Regions from separate parts of the Mycolicibacterium lutetiense genome, predicted to be linked through region 1. Evidence: riboswitches for the same ligand, from Rfam matches in the RefSeq annotation. Region 1 holds a riboswitch; the other holds the start of a gene.
The links. A riboswitch is a leader RNA that binds a small molecule or an ion and turns the genes downstream of it on or off. The one in region 1 is predicted to bind cobalamin.

Region 1 (9,248 bases):
CCGGCCGTACGGCAGCAGATCGATGAGCGGGAAGAGGTAACTGAGCTGTTCGGTACCGCGGCCGTTGGTGTGCCAGGCGCGGTAGACGGTGCCCCCGTCACGCAGGAAGGTGTTGACTGCGAAACCCTCGCCGGGCCCAGCGTCGACGTCCGCGCCGAACGAACTCTCCGATGACGAGTACCAGTCCATCGTGTTGCCGACTTTTTCGCGATAGGTCAGCACCTCGTCGATCGGTCCGTTGGTGATGACGACGAAGCGGGCGTCGTAGTTGTCCAGGAAATCGAGCCGGGTGAACTGCGACGTGAACCACGTGCAGCCGCCGCACTGCCATTCCGCGGCGTCGGTCCACATGTGGTGGTACGCGATCAACTGTGTGTGGCCGTCGAATACGTCGGCCAGGCGCACCGGGCCGTCCGCGCCGATCAGCGTGTAATCCGGCAGCTCCACCATCGGCAGCCGTCGACGCGCTGCGGCGATCGCGTCGAGTTCCCGGGTGGCGGCCTTCTCTCGACGTCGGACATCCGCGAGCGCGGCACGCCACGTCTGCTGGTCGACTATCGGAGGCTTTTCTGTCGTCATCGGGACTCCTGAAGGCTGTTCAACGAAACTCGGTCTCTCAAGTGGACCCACCGCGCGGCCGGAACTCATCGCAGGCGGTAATGTCCGACGAGCGAAGGGTGACCTAACACCTTGAGATGAACCATGGAGGTTGATCCAGAATGAGCGGTCAGCGAGCCGATGCAGCCGGGCTGCGTCTCCTCGTCGTCGGTGCCTCGTCGGGCATCGGCCACGCTGTTGCGGTCAGTGCCACCGAACGCGGCGCCAAGGTCGCAGTCGCCGCGCGACGTATCGATCTGCTGAATTCCCTGGCAGACGCCATCGGTGGTTTCGCCTTCGAGCTTGACGTCGAGGATTCCGCGGCCATCGGCCGCGTGGTGAATGCGGCGGCGGACGCGCTGGGCGGCCTGGACGCCGTGGTGTTCACCAGCACGGTGATCCCGTTCGCCTACATCGAGGACACCGACGTGGCGACCTGGTTGCATGCGTTCAGTGTCAACACCGTCGGTGCCAACAACGTGCTGCGTGCCGCGGCGCCCCGACTGGCCGAGAATGGCGTGGTCATGGTGGCCTCCAGCTATGACGTCGGTCGCCCGCGCGCCGGGGTGGCGGCGTACAGCGCGAGCAAGGCCGCCCTCGACGAGATCCTGCACTCCTGGCGCATCGAGCATCCCGAGCTGTCGCTGATTCGCGTCGGCGTCGGTCCCACCGATGACACCGAGATCCTGCGCGGCGCCGACCGCGACCTGTTGGACCAGCTGGTCACGACGTGGGTCGCCCAGGGTGCGCTGCCCGCCCGCATGTCGGCCCTGCGCGATGTCGCCAACACCCTGGTGTCGTTGGTGACCAGCGCCTACGAGAACCCGACCGTGGTGCCCGAGATCGTGCAACTGGCCCCGCGGATCAAGAAGGGCGCCGGGCGCCCGTCTGCGTAGTGGTGCGGCAGATCTGAGCGCCCGCTGGGCGTGCCATACTTCGTCGGTTAGGTGATGACGACGTAGGAAGCCGGTGCGAATCCGGCGCGGTCCCGCCACTGTCATCGGGGAGCGACCCTCAACTGCCACGGCTGCAAGCTGGAAGGCGAGGCGAGCTGTGATCCGAGAGCCAGGACACTTGCGTCATCGCATCCTGCTACCCGGGGCGGAGCACCCCGAGAAGGCCGATGAACGCCCGTGTCATTCGAAACACGGGGCGGTCAGCGATGACCGCCCCCATTTATCTTGCCTCCCCACCTGAAGTCTGGTCCGCGCTGTTGTCGGCGGGCCCGGGGCCGGGCTCGTTGCTCGCCGCCGCGGGAGCCTGGACCACCCTGAGCGCCGAATACGCCGAGGTCGCTGCTGAGCTGACCGCAGTGTTGGGCGGCGTGCAGGCCGGGACGTGGGAAGGGCCAAGTGCCACAGCGTATGTCGCGGCGCACGGCCCGTACCTGGCCTGGCTGACGCAGCAGGGCGCCGAAAGTGCGACGCGCGCGGTCCAACACGAAACGGCCGCCGCGGCCTACACCAGCGCGCTGGCCGGGATGCCGACGCTGGCCGAGTTGGCCGCCAACCACGCCACCCACGCGGCGTTGGCGGGTACGAACTTCTTCGGCATCAACACCATTCCGATCGCGCTGAACGAAGCCGACTATGTGCGGATGTGGGTTCAGGCTGCCGGCGTGATGCACGCCTATGACAGTGTCGCGACGTCGGCGCTGGCCGCATCGCCGGAAAGTGTTGCCGCACCAGAGATTCTGAGATCAGCCTCGCTGGCATCGACCTCTGACGCGCCACCCGACCGGCAGAACGACTACCTCGACTGGCTCGATCGGATCGGATACACCGACTTCTACAACAAAGTCCTGGACCCGCTGATCCAGGCGCTCAACAACGATCCCTTCTTTGCGGAGTTGTTCGCGGGGATCGATCCATACCTACCGTGGACCGGCAATCCGTTGAGCTTCTTTCATCCCCTCAACCTCGCGTTCGCTCTCGGCTATCCGATGGATATTTCGCAATACGTTGCCTACCTGTCGCAGACCGCCGCCTATGTTGCCGCCGATATCGGGTTGGCGTTCGCTTCGGGCAATCCGGTGGCCATCGGCTACACGTTGCTGTTCGGGGCGGGGGCGATGTTCGTGGCGATCACCACCGACACCATCGCACTGCTGAAGACGACGCTGGAGACGGTGCTCATCGCGGTTCTGCCTGCGCTGCTGCCGATGCTGGCCGCGGCCGTTGCCGCCGCACCTGTGTTGACGGCAGGGGGCGTGGTGGGTGCGGCTGGGCTGATAGGACTGCATGACCCGGTGGCGGTAGTACCTATCTCTCCGCCGGTGCCCCCGCCTGTCGGCCTCACGCTGCCGTCGACCCCGGCTGCTCCGCCTGCCCCGTCACCTGCTCCGGCTTCTCCGGCAGCGTCAGTGCCCGCGCCTCCGTCCCCGCCCCCGGCCCTCCCGCCGGCGCCGACGTCACCGCCAACGCTGGGGAGCATGGACGCGCTTGGTTACATGGCCGCCGCGTTGCCGGCCGAGGTGCGGCAGGCGACGCGCAACCGAGCCCCCAGGAAGAGATCCGCACCCGAGGACACCGAGATCCCTACGGGGGTGCCCGCACCGGCCGGGGAACCGAAGGCGCGGAAGGCTCGACGCCGCCGAACCGGCGTTCAGCAACTCGGCCGCCGGTACGAATACATGGACCTGGAGCCCGAAGTGGCGCCGTCGGACCGGGGCGCCGGGCAGATCGGGTTCGGCGGGATAGAACCCGGAAAGTCCGCAGCGAACCCGGCCGGATTTGCCTCTCTCGGCGGTGATTCCTTCGGCGGCGGTGTGGTGGAGCCGATGCTGCCGAGCACCTGGAGTGACGATCGTTCTGGCTGAGGGCCCGGACCAGATTGAGCGTCGAGTGTCCCGTGAGCTGGGTTGAGCCATGCCGGTCTGACGCGAATTACTAAGTACTGCAGCACATGTCATGTAGTGCACCCTCGCTACTGTCCCCTGGATCCCGCCTGCGCCGAAGTGGCCGTTGGTTGAGATCGTGCCGGTCATCTGATAATGATAATCATATTCAGTAAGCCGCGGCACGTGTCGCTAGTCACCAACGGGAGGTTTCTCATGGCCGCGGTATGGATGGCCTCGCCGCCAGAGGTGCATTCAGCGTTGTTGACCAGCGGTCCAGGCCCGGGTCCGATGCTGGCCGCTGCCGGCGCGTGGTCATCGTTGAGCGTCGAATATGCCACGGTGGCAACAGAACTCGCCCTCGTTCTGGGTGCGGTACAAGCAGGAGCATGGCAGGGTCCGAGTGCGGAACAGTACGTGACTGCTCATCTTCCGTACCTGGCGTGGTTGCACCAGGCCAGCGCCGACACTTCGGCGATCGCCGTCCGGCATGAAACCGCAGCTGCGGCCTATGCCAGTGCATTGGCGACGATGCCCACGCTGGCTGAGTTGGCCGCCAACCATGCCACCCACGCGGCGTTGGTGGGTACGAACTTCTTCGGCATCAACACCATTCCGATCGCGGTCACCGAGGCCGACTATGTGCGGATGTGGATCCTGGCCGCCACCACGATGACCGTCTATCAAGGGGTGTCCGAGGCGGCGGTGGCATCCAGCCCGTCCACGCCGGCGGCGCCGCGGATCCTGCACAGCGAGGACGGCCACGATCACGACGACGACGACCATGACCATGACCATGACGGCGACCAGGACGGCGACCATGACCATGAAGGCGACCATGATCACGACGACGACCATGGCCACGGGGACTTGAGCCCACTCGACCCGAGATGGTGGCTGGAAGTCGGCCAAGAGCAGATCGAGAACATTGCGCTACTGATCGACAACCTGCTGAATGATCCCGCTGCCCTGCTGACCAATCTGCCGATGGTGTTGGCCGACATGGCTTTCCATGCGGCTCAGCTGCTGCAGGTCGTTGTCCAATTGTCCCCGGCCCTGATTCAGCCGGCGCTGAGCGTGGTGATTGCCAACCTGGGGTGGGCGGTCACCGGCCTCGCTGCAATCCAGCCGCCGGCGTCTGTTGTCGCGGAGGTTCCGGCTGGCACCGACTCTGGATCCTGGCCGGCTGCCGGCAGCGCATCGTCGGTGCCGAGCGGCGCACCGGCTCCGACTGCGCCGTCGGCTCCCGCGGCGCCCTCGACCGGGGCGTCGGCGTCGGCAACGGTCGCCACCGGGCCGGCACCCTCTGCGGCCCCGGGCGGTGGACCAGGATTCTTCCCGCCCTACCTGGTCGGTTCGCCAGGCTTCGGTGTCCCCGCCGCGGCACGGACCAATGCCGTGGCCATCGCCAAGAAGAAAGCGCCCGAGCCCGATATCGCCGCTGTCGGGGCCGGGGAACAGGCCCGCGAGGCGCGGGCCCGCCGGCGTCGAAGAGCCGCGATGCGGGAGAAAGGCCACGGCAACGAATACATGGACCTTGAGGCAGAGTCACCCGGGCGCGACGCGCCGACGGTGTCGGATGGTGGTGCGGGGCCACTGGGGTTTTCGGGCGTGCGGGACAAGCCGGATGCGACGACGACGGGATTGACGACGTTGAACGATGCCGGGTTTGATGCCGGCCCGACGGCGCCGATGTTGCCGTCGAGCTGGGATCCAGACCACGAGGACTAGACCGGGCCGGATCCCTATTGGACGCCCGGGGCGGAGCTGAAAGCCTCACGGCTGGTGAAGGTTACGAGGGCCCGTCTTCGACGGGGGAGTCGTCGTCTTTCGCCAGGTTGCGCAGGACTCGTTCGTTGAGGGCGGCGAGGGTTTCAAGCTCGGCCCGGGTAAACAAGTCGATGAAGTTCCGGCGGACGTCCTCCACGTGCCCGGGCGCCGCCTTCTCGATGGCGGCCCGGCCCGCCGGCAGTAGGCAGACCATGGTGCTGCGGGCGTCCTCGGGGTTGGATTCGCGGCTGATCAGCCCGTCCTTCTGCATGCGCCGCAGCTGGTGGGAGACACGGCTCTTCTCCCAGTCCAGCGTGTGGCACAGGTTACGGGCGGACATGCGGTCCCCGTCGTGGGCCGAGAGCACCGCGAGGACCTCGTAGTCGGCCCCGGACAGGCCTGATTTCTGCAGGCCCCGGTTCAGGTGTGCGACGAGCTGATGATGGGCGTGCATGAAGGCTCGCCAGGCGCGGTCTTCGTGAGGGCTCAGCCATTTTGGTTCCATCAGCCTCTACCTTTCAATTGGTTGACCCATCAACCAACGAAGATTATGGTGGACGTGTCAACCTTTTCGATCGTAAGTCTAGACGGGATACCTCATGAGCAGCAGCATCATCAGCATCATCGGCACCGGGAATATGGCCCGCGCGATCGGCGCGCTGGCAGTAGCGGGCGGCAACACCGTTGAGATCATCGGCCGCGACCAGTCCAAGGCTGCTGACCTGGCCAAGGACCTCGGTGACAGTGCCACGACGGGAGAGTTCGGAGCCGTCCCGACCGGGGATATCGTCATCGTGGCCCTGTTGTACGCCGGGGTCGTTCCGGTCGTCGCCCAGTACGGAGACGCCCTCGCCGGCAAGATCATCGTCGACATCAGTAACCCGTTCAATTCCGCGGCCGACGGTTTGGCCATCCCCGATGGCACCTCGATCGCGCAGCAAGTGGCCAAGGCCGCCCCGGTCGGCGCCAGTGTGGTGAAGGCGTTCAACACGATTTTCGGTGCTGTCTTGGCGCAGGGTCGGACGCTCGACGTCTTCATCGCCGGCGACGACGCGCGCGCCAAGGTCGGCGTGGCGGAATTCATCAAGACACTCGGACTGCGCCCGATGGACGTCGGCGGCCTGAACATGGCGCACTGGCTGGAAGGGACGGGCCTGGTCGTGATGGGCCTCGCCCGCCACGGGGTAGGGCACTTCGACTTCGCCCTCGGCGCCACCCCTGCCGCCTGAGCCGCAACCGCCGCCGGTTCGAGCAGGGAAACGAACAGGGCACCTGCGCCCAAATGATGGTTGATGGATCACCGAAAGGATTCGCGCGATGAAGCTTGGTTTCGCAATTCCCATAGTCGGGCCCGCCGTCAGCAGCGCCGCTGGTCTGAGCGCGTTCTGCCGAGGACTCGAGGAGCTCGGCTACGACACGCTGTGGGTCGGCGATCGCCTGGTCACGCCCGTTGAAATGCAAAGCACCTATCCGGGCAAAGAGCAGCCGTACCCGCCGCAGATGACCCGTTACCTCGATCCGGTGCTGCTGTGGACGGTCGCCGCGACGGCGACCAGTCGAGTGCGGCTGAACGCCAGCACGCTCAGCACGTTCTACTACGAGCCGGTTCACCTGGCCCGGCTGCTGACCACGCTCGACGTGCTCAGCGAGGGCCGTCTCGACGTCGGCGTGGGAATCGGGTGGATGAAGGACGAACATGACATCGCCCGCGGCGCAGACTGGCGCCGGCGCGGGCAGATGCTCGATGACGTGCTGGCGTTCCTGCACGAGTGGTGGACGACCAATCCGGTGTCCTGGGAAAGCGAGTTCTTTTCCCTGCCGCCGGTCCATGCCGACCTGCGCCCGGTCCAGGCCGGCGGTCCGCCCATCTGGATCGGCGGTGCCAGTGAGGCCGCGATGCGCCGGGTCGGGCGCAGCGGCACCGGCTGGCTAGGGGTCGAGGGGCTGCAGGACGAGGTCACCGACCACCTGTGGTCGATTGCCCGCCGTGCGGCGCAGGACGCCGGCCGCGATCCTGACGCGCTGAAGACGGCCATGCGGATCAACCTCGAACCGGGAACGTCCGTTGACTCGGTTGCCGGGAGGCTCGAGCGCCTGGCCGGGTCCGGTGCCGATGAGGCGATCGTGGATGCCTTCGCGATGTTCCCCACCCTTGATCAGCTGCTTGAGTTCGCCGGTCAGATCATCGCTCGATGAAGTAGTCGCAGGTCAACCCGGCGGCAGGCCGTGATCAGGTCGTCTGGTGCAGTGGCGACCTCACGGACGACAGTCAGGGTCGAGTAGCCATGCGATGTGATGCCCTGGTGGACGACGTCGCATCCGCAGGTGACGTCATCGCAGACCAGTGGTGCGACGACTATCTCGCCCTCGGTGGCAGACCAGGGGTCGGTCGTGGCCAGCGGTCGTGAGGGGCGCTTGGCCACAAGCACTTTCATGTTTCCGACGGTAGGGCCCGTTGGATGCCGGCAGAAACCAGAAACGCCGCCTGCTTGCGCAGACGGCGTTCCCGATATCGGGGTGGCTGACGGGACTCGAACCCGCGACAGCCAGGATCACAACCTGGTGCTCTACCAACTGAACTACAGCCACCATCGCCACGCTGCCCTTCGGCATATGTGGCTCGTAGATACTAACTGCTTGAGTGTCCCAGCGCCGAATCGGTTTCGGTCGCGTCGTCCTTCGGCGGGCCGAGCTCGCCCGCGATCGCGGCGATATCGCTGGTAGACGGCCCGGGCTGGGCGACAAACGCGGTTGAGCGGTAGTACTTGAGTTCGCGGATCGACTCGTGGATGTCGGCCAGGGCGCGGTGCGCCAGCCCCTTCTCCGGCTGGCCGAAGTAGATCCGGGGGTACCAGCGGCGGCACAGTTCCTTGATCGAGCTGACGTCGATCATCCGGTAATGCAGGTAATCGTCGAGTTTCAGCATGTCGCGGGCGATGAAGCCGCGATCGGTGGCGATCGAGTTGCCGCACAGGGGAGCGGACTTGGCCGTCTTGACGTATCCGCGGATGTAGTCGAGCACCATCTCTTCGGCGGTGGCCACATCGACGGTCGACGCTCGGACCTCTTCGATCAACCCGGACCGGGTGTGCATCTGCTTGACCACGTCGACCATGGAGGACAGCGCCTCGTCGTCGGTGTGAATGACCACGTCCAGTCCGTCACCGAGGATGTTCAGGTCAGCGTCGGTGACCAGAACCGCGATCTCGATCAGCCGATCGGACTTGAGGTCGAGGCCGGTCATCTCGCAATCGATCCATACCAGTTCGTCTCGCACGAAGGTCCACAGTATGCCCATTCCTTACAAGCAGGCGTCACACCCACCGTGTGTGGCGCCTGACAAGTAGTGTCAGATCCCGATTGGCTCGTATGCGAAAACTGGGAGGACCGCGGCATGACCACCGAATCGACAGGCACCCCCGCGCAGCAGATAGCCGCCGGTTATGCCGTCGAAGGCCAGGCGCTGGAGCTTGGCGCCGTCGTTGTCGACGGAACCGTCGACCCGGGAGCACAGGTCCGCATCCCGCTGGCCACGGTGAACCGGCACGGGTTGATCGCCGGTGCCACCGGTACCGGCAAGACCAAGACGTTGCAAGTGATCGCCGAGCAGCTTTCCGCGGCCGGGGTTCCGGTGGTGATGGCCGACGTGAAGGGCGACCTGTCGGGGTTGTCGAAGCCCGGCGAGGTCAACGGCAAGACCGATCAGCGCGCCAAGGACACCGGCGACAGCTGGACACCGACGGCGTTCCCGGTGGAGTTCCTCTCGCTGGGTACGGAGGGTATCGGGGTCCCGGTGCGGGCGACGATCACCAACTTCGGCCCGATCCTGCTGTCGAAGGTGTTGGGCCTCAACGCCACCCAGGAGTCCACGCTCGGCCTGATCTTTCACTGGGCCGACCAGAAGGGCCTGCCCCTGCTGGACATCAAGGACCTGCGTTCGGTGATCCAGTTCCTCACCAGCGATGAGGGCAAGCCCGAACTCAAGGCGCTGGGCGCGGTGTCGACCACGACGGCGGGCGTCATCCTTCGTGCCCTGGTCAACCTG
Region 2 (9,248 bases), on a different contig from region 1:
ATCTCGCCGAGCTGGGTGCCGATGTTCACCACGTCGCCACCGTCTTGGGCACGACGGTGATCTGAGGCCTTCCGGCATCGACAGCGATCCGGGCTGCGACCCCGTATACGTCGGCAAGTAGATCCACGGTGAGGACCTCCACGGGGGTTCCGACGGTAACCAGTTCTCCGCCGTCAAGCACACAGATCCGATCGCAATATGCCGCAGCGAGATTCAGGTCGTGCAGGGCGGCGACCACCGTCGCACCGGACTCCCGCAGCAGGCCCAGGGCCTCGTGCTGGTGGCGCAGATCGAGGTGGTTCGTGGGCTCGTCGAGCACGATGACCTCGGTGCGTTGGGCCAGCGCGCGAGCGATGAGCACGCGTTGCTTCTGTCCTCCGGACAGCCGGCCGTAGCCGGCCCCGCTCAGGTCCGCAATATCCAGCGCGGCCAACGCGCTGCCGATGATTTCGCGGTCCTCACGGCTGTCGGAGTCGAACGATCGCTTGTACGGTGTGCGCCCCATCGCCACCATGTCGAACACGGTGAGCTCGAAATCGCCTGCGGCTTCCTGCAATACCGCCGCGACGCGTCGCGCGGCCAATTTGCCGGGCAGCATCCAGACGTCGGCGCCGTCAACCAGCACCCGTCCCGCGCTCGGCCGCAGGGCCCGGTACAACGTCCGCAGCAGCGTCGTCTTGCCAGCCCCGTTGGGACCCACCACGGCCAGCATCTCACCGGGGGCGACCGACAACGAGACGTCGGCGATCAACGGTCTGCCGCGCACCGACACCGAAACCGCCTCGAACTCCACGCCTGCCGTCACACCCGGGCCTTTCGTCGCATCAGCCACAGGAAGAACGGCCCGCCGACGAGTGCGGTCAGGATCCCGACGGGCAGTTCCTCCGGCGCGGCCACGGTCCTGGCCACGATGTCGCACAGCACCAAAAATGCCGCCCCCAGCAGTGCGGCGGCCGGCAGTGCCCGGCGATGGTCGGCACCGACCAACAGACGCGTCACATGCGGCATGACCAGCCCGACAAACCCGATCGTCCCGCTGACCGCGACCATGGTTCCGACCATGAGCGCCACGACGAGAAACATTCCCGCCCTGAACCGGTGTACATCGAGCCCGAGCGAGGCGGCCGCCTCCTCACCGGTGTAGAGCAGATTCAGCGATCGGGTGACGGCCAGCAGCACGATCACGCCGAGGACCACCGCCAACGCGGGCACCCAGACCATGCGCCAGGTGGTGCCACCCAGGCCCCCGAGCATCCACCGCACAGCCGACTGCGCCTTGTGCGGATCGTCAGAGGTCACGATCATCAGACTTGCCAGCGCGGACAGCACCTCGGCCACCGCCACGCCGGCCAGAACCAGCCGTACGGTCGTCATCCGCCCGCCCGAGCGGGCCAGAAAGTAGACCGCGACGAGCGCGAGGAAGGCTCCGAGGAAAGCTGCCAACGGCAAGGTCAGTGCAGGTAGCACCCCGGCGCCGAACACCAGCATGGCGACGGCGCCGACCGAGGCTCCCGAGGAGACGCCCAGCAGCATGGGATCGGCGAGCGGATTACGCACCACGGCCTGCAGCGCCATGCCGCACGCTGCCAGCCCTGCCCCGACCACCGCCGCCAGCACGACCCGGGGCAGCCGGGCGTCGAGCACGATGGATTCCCTTACCGCAGGCCAACTCTGCTCGACGAGGCCCGGATGGACGGCGTGCACCACGATGGCCCACACCTGTCCCGGCGCGATGGACACCGAACCGACGGCAACGCCGGCAGTCATCGCCGTCAGCAACAGCGCGGCAAGCCCGGCGAGGACCAGCCGGTAGGGAATCACGAAAATCGGTCCGGGTGCAGCTGTCGGGCCAGGGCCTGCACCGCGCGGCCCACCCGCACCCCGACCACCACCGAAGACAACGGGAGCACCGCGAACCGCTGCTGAGCAACCGCCGGAACATGTTGCAGCAGCGGATGTTCGGTCAGAAAGCGTTTCTTGTCGGCAACCGGCTGATCGCCGTAGTCGTAGATCACGATGACCTCGGGCGCCCGCTCGGCGAACTGCTCGAACGATACGTCGCCCCACACCTTGGGCACGTCGGCGAACACGTTGACGCCGCCGGCCGCCTCGATCATCAGGTTGCCGATGCCCTTGCCGCCCGAGGTGAACACCGTCGCCTCACCGCTGTCATAGACCGCGACCCGCGCCGGCTGGACGTCACGCACCTTCGCCGCGGACTGCGCCAGCTCGTCGTGCAGCGTCTGGATCTGCCGCTCGGCCCGGTCGGTGACACCGAAGATCTTTCCGATACTGCGGATTTCGTCGTCCACGGTGGACATGGCGACGGGCCCGGACCGGCAGTCCTCGATATTGAGGTAGGTATTCACCCCGGCGTCGGTCAGCCGTTGCCGGGCGCGACCCTCCTTCTCGTCGAACGCACTGTCCCAGCCGCCGTAGACGAAATCGGGTTCGACAGCCAGCAGCGACTCGTAGGACGGGTACTCCTTGGCCAGTACCGGAACGCTGTCGTAGGCGGCCTGATATTCGGGCAGGATCCGGTCGTCGAGGAACGACGTGCCGACCATGGAATCCTGCAGGCCCAGCGCCAGCAGCGTCTCGATCGCATGCTGGTTGAGTGCGACCGCACGGGCCGGCGGTCGGCCATAGGTGGTGCTGACACCGCAATTGTCGACAGTGACCGGGAATCCCGGCGGAGCGTTGCCCGCAGTCTCAGGCGCTGCGGTCGAGGCGCACCCCGATACCAGTAGCGCCGACACCAGTCCGGTGATCAGCCAACGAGCACCCATGGGCGTACCCGTCCTCTCCGGGGAGATCCGCCCCAGTACGTGCGAGGTGGCGACTGCGGTGTTTGTCTGGCTCTCGACGGCCAACGGATGCTGGTCGATCGATCACAGTGGCGGGACCGCGCCGGATTCACACCGGCTTCCACGATCCGCAGTCGCCCTATCGCCTCGAATGGTAGGTCAAGCCGGGCCGACCACCGGCAGCAGCGCCATCTCCCTGGCGTTCTTGATCGCCGTGGCGACCTGGCGCTGTTGTTGCGGAGTGAGCCCGGTGATGCGCCGGGACCGGATCTTGCCCCGCTCACTGATGAAGGTGCGCAGCAGATGGACATCCTTGTAGTCGACCTCGGTCACGCCGAGGGCCTTCAGCTGATTGCGCCTGGGCTTCTTGACATCGGTGGCCGGAGGGCGCTTCCTGGTGTTCTTCCGGGAGTTCGCCGCCATCACCAACTCGACTTCCGCACGCCCGGCAGTTCACCGCGGTGCGCCATTTCGCGGACGCGGACCCGCGACAGCCCGAACTTCCGCAGATGGCCACGCGGCCGGCCGTCGACCGCGTCTCGATTGCGCAGCCGCACCGGGCTGGAATCACGCGGCAGCCGCTGCAGCGCCGTGACCGCTGCGGCTTTCTCCTCACGCGTGCCGGCCGGATTGCGGATGGCCTCTTTGAGCTCGGCCCGTCGTTCCGCATAGCGCTCCACGAGTTTCCGGCGCTGCTCGTTCTTGACGATCTTGGATCGCTTGGCCATCAGCGCTCCTCACGGAATTCGACGTGACGACGGGTGACCGGGTCGTACTTGCGCAGCACGATCCGGTCCGGGTCGTTGCGGCGGTTCTTGCGGGTGACGTACGTGTACCCGGTGCCCGCGGTCGACTTCAGCTTCACGATGGGCCGGATATCGGTGCTGGCCATCAGATCTTCTCCCCTGCGCTACGCAGCCGGGCCACCACGGCCTCGATGCCGTCACGGTCGATCACCTTGATTCCCTTGGCGCTGACCCGAAGCCGGACCCGGCGACCCTCGCCTGCCAGGTAGTAGGTCTTGGTCTGGATGTTGGGGTTCCAGCGGCGACGACTGCGCTTGTGCGAGTGCGACACCGTGTTGCCGAACCCGGGCGAGCGCCCGGTGACTTGGCAGTGGGCAGACATCGGTCTCCTTCGAATGGGGTAGCCTTACGATAATGATAATCATTTTCAATAACAACTTTCTCGGGAGGTGCGGTGCGAACCCCTGTGGTGCTGATCGCCGGTCAAGGTGACAGCAACGGCGTAGCGGACGAACTGGGCCGCAGGCCCGGAACCGTGCTGGTGCGCCATACCTTTGACGGCCACGTGGTGCTGCGGACCGTGGCCGACCGGAACGGGACATCCGAACTCGCTCTCGAGCTCGCCCACGGTTGCGTGTCCTGCACCGTCCGCGACGACCTGCTGATCCTGTTGCGGCGCCTACACCGGCGCGGCGACGTGGATCGCATCGTGGTGCAGTTGATGCCCTGGCTGGAGGCCGAGCCGGTGTGCTGGGCGATCAACACCATCCGGGTCCACGTCGGGCCCGGTTACCTCGACGGGCCTGCCGCTCGCGACGTCACCATCGAGGCGGTGATCGCGTGCCTGGACGCGGCGGTCTGGCTGCAACAGTCTGTCGGCGACGAGGAACTGCCCGACGGACGCACGGTCGCCCAGGTGGTCGTCGGTCAGGCCGAGTTCGCCGACATGCTGGTGCTCAACGAGCCCGAGGCCACCACCCTGGCAGTGCTGCGCCGGCTCGCGCCCCGCGCCCGCATCACCGTGGGCCCCGACCGCGTCGAGCTCGCCCTGGCGCATCTGGAGCCGAACAGCCGGCGCGGGCGCACGGCCACCCCGCACGATCCACTCCTGGCCGGTGAACCGCCGCTGGCGCCCGACGACGAGGTCATCATCATCGAATTCGCCGCGCGGCGGCCGTTTCACCCGCTGCGCCTGCACGACGCCGTCGACCTCCTGCTCGACGGGGTGGTGCGCACCCGCGGCCGGGCCTGGCTGGCCAACCGCCCGACCGACGTCATGTGGATCGAATCCGCGGGCGGCGGAATGCACTTCAGCAACGCCGGAAAGTGGTTATCGGCAATGGATTCCACCGAGCTGGCCTACACCGATCCGGAACGCGTGGCGATGGCCGCGATCGACTGGCATCACCAGTTCGGCGATCGTCACGTATCGCTGACGGTCCTGGCCTGCGGTGCCCGCCCCGGCGAGGTCATCGAAGCGCTGCGCGGCGCGCTGCTCACCGACGACGAGCTGGCCCGACCGGACCTGTGGGCCGATTACCCCGACCCGTTCGGGGACTGGCACCAAGAGCCCTGTCAGCCGGGAATTGACGAACCCGCCGCGTCCGTCCATCAGGAAATCCGTCAGGACATCCATCAGGAAGGGGAATCCCAATGAAGCCCGCAATCCATCCCGACTACCACCCCGTGGTGTTCCAGGACGCCTCTACCGGCACCAGATTCCTCACCCGGTCCACGGCAACCAGCGAACGCACCATCGAGTGGCCGACCCCGGACGGGATCCAGACCTACCCGCTGATCGCCGTCGACGTCACCAGCGATTCCCATCCGTTCTGGACCGGCACCGCACGGCACCTCGACTCGGCCGGGCAGGTGGAGAAGTTCCGCCGCCGCTACGGGTAGGTCCTGGTTCTAGGGTGGGACCATGCGGCTCAAGCCCGGCAGACCCGACCTGGCCCCCTATGCGCGGTTCTTCGACGCGCCGGCGGCCACACCGCAATCCCCGGTCACCGTCACCTGGGCCGGGGTCAGCACGCTGCTCGTGGACGACGGCACGTCGGCGATCCTGACCGACGGCTTCTTCTCCCGGCCCGCGCTGCCCCGCGTGGTCTTCCGCAAGCTGGCGCCGTCGCTGCCCCGCATCGACGGCTGCCTGTCCCGCCTCGGTATCGACAAGCTCGAAGCGGTGCTGCCGGTACACAGCCACTTCGATCACGCCATGGATTCGGCCGTGGTGGCCGAGCGCACCGGCGCCCGGTTGGTGGGCGGCACGTCGACCGCCCAGATCGGCGCCGGGGGCGGCCTGACTCCCGACCGGATCGTCACGGTCACCCCAGGCGAAGCCGTCACCCTCGGCGCGTACGACGTGACGCTCTTCGAGTCCGAACACTGCCCGCCGGACCGCTTTCCCGGCGTCATCACCGCGCCCGTCGTACCGCCGGCCAAGGTCGCGGCCTACAAGTGCGGCGAAGCCTGGTCGACGCTGGTACACCACCGGCCCAGCGACCGTCGCCTGCTGATCATCGGCAGCGCCGGCTCGGTGCCGGACGCCCTCGACGGGCAACGCGCCGAGGTGGTCTACCTCGGGATCGGCCAACTCGGCCTGCAATCCGAGCAGTATTTCGAGAGCTACTGGACCCACACCGTGCGTGCGGTCGGGGCGCGGCGGGTGGTGCTGATCCACTGGGACGACTTCTTCCGCCCGCTGCAAGAGCCGCTTCAAGCCCTGCCGTATGCCGGTGACGATCTGGACGTGTCGATGCGGGTCCTGACCCGCCTGGCCGACCAGGACGGGGTGCTTCTGCACCTGCCCACCGTGTGGGAACGGTCCGACCCCTGGCGCTGACCTTCGCGCTCGGCGCGCTGGCCGTGGTCCTGGCTTTCGCGATGGCGCGTCCCAACGGCTGGCCCGAAGCAGTCGCAGCGGTGCCCGCCGCCGGACTGCTCATCGCGTTCGGGGTGATCTCGGGGCCCGACGCGCTGACCGAGGTGAATCGTCTGCTGCCCGTGGTCGCCTTCCTGGCGGCCGTGCTGGTGCTGGCCCACCTGTGTGACGACGAAGGCCTCTTCCACGCCGCGGGCGCGCTGATGGCCCGGGCCAGCAGGGGTGATTCCCGGCGGTTGCTGACCCGGGTGTTCCTGATCGGGGCGACGACGACGGCGGTGCTGAGCCTGGACGCCACCGTCGTCCTGTTGACGCCGGTGGTACTGGCCACCGCCCGCACCTTGGCGATACCACCCCGGCCGCATGCCTATGCCAGCGCACATCTCGCCAACTCCGCGTCGCTGCTGTTTCCGGTGTCGAATCTGACGAACCTGTTGGCCTTCGCCGTGGCGGGGTTGTCCTTCATCCAGTTCAGTACGGTGATGGCGCTGCCCTGGCTGGCCGCCATCGGCGTCGAATTCGTCCTGCTGCGTTGGCTTTTCCGCCATGAGTTGAATCGCCCGGCGGCCGAGGTGACTCCGCCACCACCCGAAGTTCCGGTGTTCGTACTCGTGGTGTTGGGTTTGACGCTGGCGGGTTTCGTCGTCACGTCGGCCTTCGATGTATCGCCGGCCTGGGCAGCACTCGGCGGTGCGGTCGTGCTGGGCCTACGCAGTCTGGCCCAGCGCCGCAGCACGATTCGCGGCATCGCGCGCGCAGTCAATGTGCCGTTCCTGGCGTTCGTCGTGTGCCTGGGTGTCGTGGTGGACGCCGTCGTTCAGAACGGCCTCGGCGACGGCATGCGTGGGGTGCTCCCCCTCGGCGACTCGTTGCCCGCGCTGTTGGGCCTGGCGGCGATCGCGGCGGTGCTGGCCAACGTGGTCAACAACCTGCCCGCGGTGTTGGTTCTGCTGCCGTTGGTGGCCGGCGCCGGCCCGGCCACAGTGCTCGCCGTGCTGATCGGGGTCAACGTCGGCCCCAACCTGACCTACGTCGGCTCGCTGTCAAACCTGCTGTGGCGCAATGTGGTTCACCGTGAAGGCCTACCGGCGAAGTTCACCGAGTTCAGCAGGGTGGGACTGGTCACCGTGCCCGCGACGCTACTGGCCGCTGTACTCGGATTGTGGCTGAGCCTGCGACTCTTCGGTGGCTGACCGCCGGCTCACCACTCTTTGAGTACCCGAAGCTTGTTCGCATCGTTCATCGCGACGCGCCGCAGGCGCTTCAACTCCGGGTAGAAGGCGTTGTCCTTGTTCGCTTCCTGGCCGTTGAGGGGCAGATCGACCGCGGCGATCAGCTTTTCCTCCAGGAACCACGGCTCGGGGTGAACCACCCACGACACCAGGGCATTCTCGGCCATCCACTGCGTCAGGATAGATTCTCCCCCGGCAAAGGTTCGCTTGTCGCCGGAGCCGATACGGCGCAACTTGAAGCCGAGCTCGTCAGCGAGCAGGATGCCGAGCGTCTTGCGCAGCGTCGAACCCTCAGCGGTGGCGTTGGCCGCGCCGTAGTGGTACTTGACCCGCTTGCGCAGATTCTGGGTGCTCGGCGGCTTCCCGCTCGCCGGTGGTCGGGTGGGGCTGATGCCCACGTAGAGGAGCGTCAGTCCGTCCCGCTGCCGGCAGCCCGAAACGTCGATGCCCGCGGGGACCGTCCGGAACCACCAACCGTTGGCGCCGGGTTCCTCGGGAACCGGGCAGGGGTCGCTGAACACTTCCTCCCGGGTGAACGGCCGGGCCTCAAGAAAGGCCGCCGGGCTGCTGGCGCTTCGCCCTCTGGACATGTGCCTAACTCCGGCGCTGCCGGGCGATCTCGGCCAGCACCACACCGGCCGCGACCGAGGCGTTCAGCGATTCGGTCGGCCCCGCCATCGGGATCGACACCACCGCATCGCAGGTCTCCCGCACCAGCCGCGACAGGCCCTTGCCCTCCGAACCGACCACCACGATCATCGGGCCGGTGCCCTCGAGCTCGTCGACCGTGGTGTTACCGCCGGCATCCAGGCCGACCACCTGCAGACCGGCATCGGCATAGCTTTTCAGCGTCCGGGTCAGATTCGTCGCCCGCGCCACCGGCGTGCGGGCCGCGGCCCCGGCACTGGTGCGCCAGGCCACCGCGGTCACCGAGGCCGAACGGCGCTGCGGGATCACCACACCGTGCCCACCGAACGCGGCCACCGAGCGCACGATGGCGCCCAGATTGCGCGGATCGGAGATGTTGTCCAGAGCCACCATCAGGGCGGGCTCCCCGGAACTCCGGGCCGCCTTCAACAGGTCGTCGGGATGGGCGTAGTTGTACGGCGGAACCTGCAGTGCCAGGCCCTGATGCAGCGTGTTGTTGCTCATCCGGTCCAGGTCGTGACGCTGCACCTCCAGGATCGAAATGCCACGGTCCGCGGCGATCTGGACGGATTCGGTGAGCCGTTCATCGGCCTCGGCACCCAGTGCGACATACAGCGCGGTGGCCGGGACCTTGGCCCGCAGGCATTCCACCACCGGGTTGCGGCCCAGCACCAACTCGGTGTCGTCGGTCTTCTTGTGCCTGCCCTGCGCCTGCCGCGCCGCCTTCGCGGCCTTCTTGGCGGCCGGGTGATGGGGCCGCTCGTGCGCGGCCGGCGTCGCCCCGCGGCCCTCCAGCCCGCGCCGACGCACCCCGCCGGACCCGACCACGGGCCCCTTCTTCGTTCCCGGCTTGCGCACTGCGCCGCGCCGCTGCGAATTTCCGGCCATCTACGCTCCGTTCCCGTCCACCAACGCCCACTGCGGACCGTCC

Region 2: it holds a riboswitch for cobalamin, as region 1 does, so the genes downstream of both, JOF57_RS28625 (ABC transporter substrate-binding protein) here and JOF57_RS05085 (PPE family protein) in region 1, are expected to answer to the same signal.

Annotation. Positions count from the first base shown of each region.
Region 1 is NZ_JAGIOP010000001.1:1,041,342-1,050,589, forward strand. It holds gene JOF57_RS05075 (DUF899 domain-containing protein) at 1-579, opposite strand, end outside; gene JOF57_RS05080 (SDR family oxidoreductase) at 720-1,493, shown strand; cobalamin riboswitch at 1,533-1,674, shown strand; gene JOF57_RS05085 (PPE family protein) at 1,760-3,415, shown strand; gene JOF57_RS05090 (PPE family protein) at 3,650-5,164, shown strand; gene JOF57_RS05095 (MarR family winged helix-turn-helix transcriptional regulator) at 5,226-5,708, opposite strand; gene JOF57_RS05100 (NADPH-dependent F420 reductase) at 5,803-6,432, shown strand; gene JOF57_RS05105 (TIGR03619 family F420-dependent LLM class oxidoreductase) at 6,521-7,399, shown strand; gene JOF57_RS05110 (DUF7715 family protein) at 7,381-7,638, opposite strand; tRNA gene JOF57_RS05115 (tRNA-His) at 7,720-7,792, opposite strand; gene orn (oligoribonuclease) at 7,833-8,480, opposite strand; gene JOF57_RS05125 (helicase HerA-like domain-containing protein) at 8,598-9,248, shown strand, end outside.
Region 2 is NZ_JAGIOP010000002.1:3,998,872-4,008,119, reverse strand. It holds gene JOF57_RS28640 ((2Fe-2S)-binding protein) at 1-29, opposite strand, end outside; gene JOF57_RS28635 (ABC transporter ATP-binding protein) at 26-805, opposite strand; gene JOF57_RS28630 (FecCD family ABC transporter permease) at 802-1,818, opposite strand; gene JOF57_RS28625 (ABC transporter substrate-binding protein) at 1,818-2,789, opposite strand; cobalamin riboswitch at 2,830-2,955, opposite strand; gene rpsR (30S ribosomal protein S18) at 2,967-3,230, opposite strand; gene rpsN (30S ribosomal protein S14) at 3,230-3,535, opposite strand; gene rpmG (50S ribosomal protein L33) at 3,535-3,699, opposite strand; gene rpmB (50S ribosomal protein L28) at 3,699-3,935, opposite strand; gene mrf (ribosome hibernation factor-recruiting GTPase MRF) at 4,008-5,210, shown strand; gene JOF57_RS28595 (type B 50S ribosomal protein L31) at 5,207-5,455, shown strand; gene JOF57_RS28590 (MBL fold metallo-hydrolase) at 5,478-6,398, shown strand; gene JOF57_RS28585 (SLC13 family permease) at 6,440-7,630, shown strand; gene JOF57_RS28580 (GIY-YIG nuclease family protein) at 7,639-8,259, opposite strand; gene rlmB (23S rRNA (guanosine(2251)-2'-O)-methyltransferase RlmB) at 8,264-9,205, opposite strand; gene cysS (cysteine--tRNA ligase) at 9,206-9,248, opposite strand, start outside.